Regions from separate parts of the Fontibacillus forbon genome, predicted to be linked through region 1. Evidence: a T-box and tRNA genes for the amino acid it is inferred to sense, from the RefSeq annotation. Region 1 holds a T-box; the other holds one or more tRNA genes.
What was found. A T-box is a leader RNA that pairs with one kind of tRNA and senses whether it is charged. The one in region 1 lies ahead of tyrS (tyrosine--tRNA ligase), so its partner is inferred to be a tRNA-Tyr.
Positions count from the first base shown of each region.

Region 2: it has a tRNA-Tyr gene. The T-box ahead of tyrS (tyrosine--tRNA ligase) is inferred to sense a tRNA for this amino acid. The anticodon was not compared.

Region 1 is NZ_JBKGFV010000001.1:537,871-540,037, reverse strand. It holds gene tyrS (tyrosine--tRNA ligase) at 1-1,028, opposite strand, end outside; T-box leader at 1,091-1,361, opposite strand; gene ACLB09_RS02365 (transglycosylase domain-containing protein) at 1,517-2,167, shown strand, end outside.
Region 2 is NZ_JBKGFV010000006.1:315,505-317,671, forward strand. It holds one part of gene ACLB09_RS22630 (IS3 family transposase) at 1-51, shown strand, start outside; tRNA gene ACLB09_RS22635 (tRNA-Leu) at 310-389, opposite strand; tRNA gene ACLB09_RS22640 (tRNA-Arg) at 424-500, opposite strand; tRNA gene ACLB09_RS22645 (tRNA-Leu) at 513-598, opposite strand; tRNA gene ACLB09_RS22650 (tRNA-Cys) at 610-683, opposite strand; tRNA gene ACLB09_RS22655 (tRNA-Gly) at 695-769, opposite strand; tRNA gene ACLB09_RS22660 (tRNA-Gln) at 776-850, opposite strand; tRNA gene ACLB09_RS22665 (tRNA-His) at 873-948, opposite strand; tRNA gene ACLB09_RS22670 (tRNA-Trp) at 977-1,050, opposite strand; tRNA gene ACLB09_RS22675 (tRNA-Tyr) at 1,058-1,142, opposite strand; tRNA gene ACLB09_RS22680 (tRNA-Thr) at 1,148-1,223, opposite strand; tRNA gene ACLB09_RS22685 (tRNA-Phe) at 1,247-1,322, opposite strand; tRNA gene ACLB09_RS22690 (tRNA-Asp) at 1,409-1,485, opposite strand; tRNA gene ACLB09_RS22695 (tRNA-Met) at 1,518-1,591, opposite strand; tRNA gene ACLB09_RS22700 (tRNA-Val) at 1,615-1,690, opposite strand; tRNA gene ACLB09_RS22705 (tRNA-Glu) at 1,752-1,826, opposite strand; tRNA gene ACLB09_RS22710 (tRNA-Ser) at 1,863-1,954, opposite strand; tRNA gene ACLB09_RS22715 (tRNA-Asn) at 1,959-2,034, opposite strand; partial or broken rRNA gene ACLB09_RS22720 (23S ribosomal RNA) at 2,100-2,167, opposite strand, start outside.

The DNA of each region.
Region 1 (2,167 bases):
ATCTCTTCAATATCTTCCGGCAGCGCCCGTTGCTGGAAGACGGTAATAAAATGCTCTTGCGCCGCTTCAGCCGCGTCTAAGCCATGGTACATACGGACAAACGTATAGGCAAGCTGCATTTTAGCGTCCCGCGGATGTACCGCACCTGTCTTGACGCCTTCGCTGAGTACAGCCAATTCCTCGTTCGTCAGGTCGGTCGCCAGCTCATAGTATTTCAGCATAAGCTCATCCGGCACGGACATCGATTTACCATAAATTTCGTTCGGCTCTTCATCGATGCCGATGTAGTTTCCAAGACTTTTGCTCATCTTCTGCACGCCGTCAAGACCTGCGATCAGCGGCGTCATAATCGCCACCTGCGGCTCCAGGCCGTATTCCTTTTGCAGCGTTCTGCCCATCAGCAGATTGAACTTTTGGTCCGTGCCTCCAAGCTCGATATCGGTATGCAGCGCGACCGAGTCCATTCCCTGCATCAACGGGTAGAAGAACTCGTGAATGCTGATCGGCTGACCGCTCTGGTAACGCTTGGTGAAGTCGTCTCTCTCAAGCATCCGGGCTACCGTTACCTTCGCAGCCAGCTTGACCACTTCTTCGAACGTCATCGGAGCGAGCCATTCGGAGTTAAAGAATACCTTCGTTTTTTCCGGATCCAGAATTTTAAAAATTTGCTGACGGTACGTCTCGGCATTCCGCTGCACATCCTCCTCGGACAACTGCTTGCGGGTTTCCGATTTACCCGTCGGATCGCCGATCTTCCCGGTAAAATCGCCGATAATGAGCTGGATCTGATGTCCAAACTGCTGGAACTGGCGCAGCTTTTGCAAAACCACCGTGTGACCTACATGAATGTCCGGAGCTGAAGGGTCAAGTCCCAGCTTTACATTTAACGGGGTTCCGGTCACAACCGATTTCATGATTTTTTGCTTTAATTCATCCTCCGGCACAATCTCCACCACACCGCGGGAGATCACCTTCAATTGGCGCTCGACTTCCTCCTGCTGGATTGACGTTAATTCTTCCCACTTCATTTCAGCATTCCTCCTAAAATTGATTCAACCTATCCGAAAACGACAAAAAGCTCCTTATCATCCCAAGGGACGAGAAGGAGCTGCTCGCGTTACCACCCTAATTAAAACCGTTATCCAGCCTTGTCCGCCGTAGGGCGGGCCAATTTGAACAGAACGGTTTTCACCTCATTTCAATAACGGGTCTTCCCGGTACCGGACTACTGACTATTTCTGCGTTCCCCCGGACGGCTCCAGACGGTAATTCAAAAGGGATCCGCCCATTCGGTTCGCAGCGACCACCGATTCTCTGAGCGGCGGGATTCCGCCTTCTACTAAGTCTTTCCAAGCCTTTAACGATATGCAATTGACTATTTTATATCACAGAAACTTTCGTCAAGTCAAACGCAAAGCGGCTCGAATCCGGGTCGGATCCTGTCCGAATGAGCTGAAAAAGACACCAAACCACCATTTTTATGCTATAATGTTGCTGTTAAAAAGGAGGATCATCCATGGTTCATGAGAACGATAACAACTCCGGGAAGGAGCAACGCAAATCGCGAAGCGAATCACGGAGCACATCGCGAAACAAAAAGCCTGCGCCCAAGCGTAAACGGGGACGTTGGGTTTGGACAACGCTTGGCTGGCTCGTTTTGCTCGGGTTTGCCGGAGCTTTGTTTGCGGGAGGAGCCGTATTCGGATATGTCTCCTCGATCGTCGTAGACGAACCCGTGAGAACGCGTGCCGATATCGAGCAAAAAATCAATTATAACGAAATTACAGGATTCGCCTACTTCCGCGACGGCCAGCCCATCGGCCAATTGCGTTCGGAAGAAGACCGGCGGCCCATCAGTTATGAAGAAATTCCTTCTTCCGTTATTGATGCCGTCATAGCCATCGAAGACAATAATTTTCAAGAACATATGGGTGTCGACTTCAAAGGTACGATGCGTGCAGTAAAGCAAAAACTGCTCAAAGAAGATATCCAGACCGGCGGAAGCACGCTGACCCAACAGTTGGCACGCCGGGTATTTCTGAATCTCGACCGGACGGACAACCGGAAAGTGAAAGAAATTTTGCTGGCGATGCGGCTGGAGCGCTTCCTGACCAAGGACCAAATCCTTACGGCTTACCTGAACAAAGTACCGTTCGGAAACGGGTCT
Region 2 (2,167 bases), on a different contig from region 1:
ACAAAACTAAACAACCAGTCACCGATTGATTATCGACAACTGGCTGCTTAACTTGCAAGGTGTTTTGATTCCTGTCTCATAAACGGGGGGCAGTCCCATTACCGCTTGGAGTTTTTCTTTCATACTTACGACCTTCGCCTTGGCCAGACGATACCTTATCGCGGATTCGAGTCTGGATGTTGACATCATGCTCGAGAAATCTCGCATTTCACGGCCCTTTTTCATGATAACGATCGACCTGCCAATGCTTACATAAAAAAACAGGTTTGCAAACTGCTTCAATAGCAATTAACAAACCTTTTTGTGTGATGCCGGTGAAGGGACTCGAACCCCCACGGTTTCCCTCACGATTTTGAGTCGCGCGCGTCTGCCAATTCCGCCACACCGGCATATTCATATTTATTTTCTTTAAGCGAGTTATAATGGCGTCCCCTAAGAGATTCGAACTCCTGACCTTTTGATTCGTAGTCAAACGCTCTATCCAGCTGAGCTAAGGGGACATAAATCAAAAGTGCGGAAGACCAGACTTGAACTGGTACGATAGTCACCTACCGCAGGATTTTAAGTCCTGTGCGTCTGCCGATTCCGCCACTCCCGCAAAAAAGAAAATGGAGGCGCCACCCAGACTCGAACTGGGGATAAAGCTTTTGCAGAGCTGTGCCTTACCACTTGGCTATGGCGCCTTATAAAAAAATGGAGCGGACGACGGGAATCGAACCCGCGACCCTCGCCTTGGCAAGGCGATGCTCTACCGCTGAGCCACGTCCGCTTAAAATGGCTGGGGATATAGGATTCGAACCTATGGATGACGGAGTCAAAGTCCGTTGCCTTACCGCTTGGCTAATCCCCAACAATGATTTTTTAGTTAAAAATGGGGCGATCGATGGGACTTGAACCCACGAATGCCGGAGCCACAATCCGGTGCGTTAACCCCTTCGCCACGACCGCCATAATAAAATATTCTTTTCGTAAAATCTGGCAGGGGCAGCAGGAATTGAACCCACACCAAAGGTTTTGGAGACCTTTGTTCTACCTTTAAACTATGCCCCTAAAGAAATGGTGGAGGCTGATGGATTCGAACCACCGAACTCGTAGAGAGCAGATTTACAGTCTGCCGTGTTTAGCCACTTCACTAAGCCTCCATGCATGGTGCCGTCGAGAGGACTTGAACCCCCAACCTACTGATTACAAGTCAGTTGCTCTACCAATTGAGCTACAACGGCATATTACATATTCAAAAAATTAATGGTGGCTCGGGACGGAATCGAACCGCCGACACGAGGATTTTCAGTCCTCTGCTCTACCGACTGAGCTACCGAGCCGTATCGAAAAGATTTCGGAACCTTCTACCTACCCCGGTGTTATAATCAGCGGTGGTTACAGTGACAGTTTCCTTCGTTTAAATAAATGGCGGAGCCGACGGGATTCGAACCCGCGGTCTCCTGCGTGACAGGCAGGCATGTTAGGCCTCTACACCACGGCTCCACACTGGTAAATCTCATCCCTAGAAGGGATAATTGCGGGGGCAGGATTTGAACCTGCGGCCTTCGGGTTATGAGCCCGACGAGCTACCGGGCTGCTCCACCCCGCGTCAGTAAAAAAGGTATTGAATTATGGTGGAGGCTGAGGGGATCGAACCCCCGACCCTCTGCTTGTAAGGCAGATGCTCTCCCAGCTGAGCTAAGCCTCCATGGGAAAGACAAATTTAATTGTACCAGAAAAGTTAGCCTAAAATCAAGTCTAAAGTTAAATGGTGACCCGTAGGGGATTCGAACCCCTGTTACCTCCGTGAAAGGGAGGTGTCTTAACCCCTTGACCAACGGGCCTCAATGAAATAAAGCGTTAATTTTAAAGAAAAATTATGGCGGAGAGAGAGGGATTCGAACCCTCGAGACGCTTGTGACGCCTACACGATTTCCAATCGTGCTCCTTCGGCCAACTCGGACACCTCTCCATAATGGCTCCCCGAACAGGACTCGAACCTGTGACAACTCGATTAACAGTCGAGTGCTCTACCAACTGAGCTATCAGGGAATATTCATTTTCAGATGATTGATCACCTGAAAACTGGATACGAAACAGAATTTGTGTTTTAGATATTGGATAAGCCCTCGACCGATTAGTACCTGTCAGCTCCATACATTGCTGCACTTCCACCTCAGGCCTA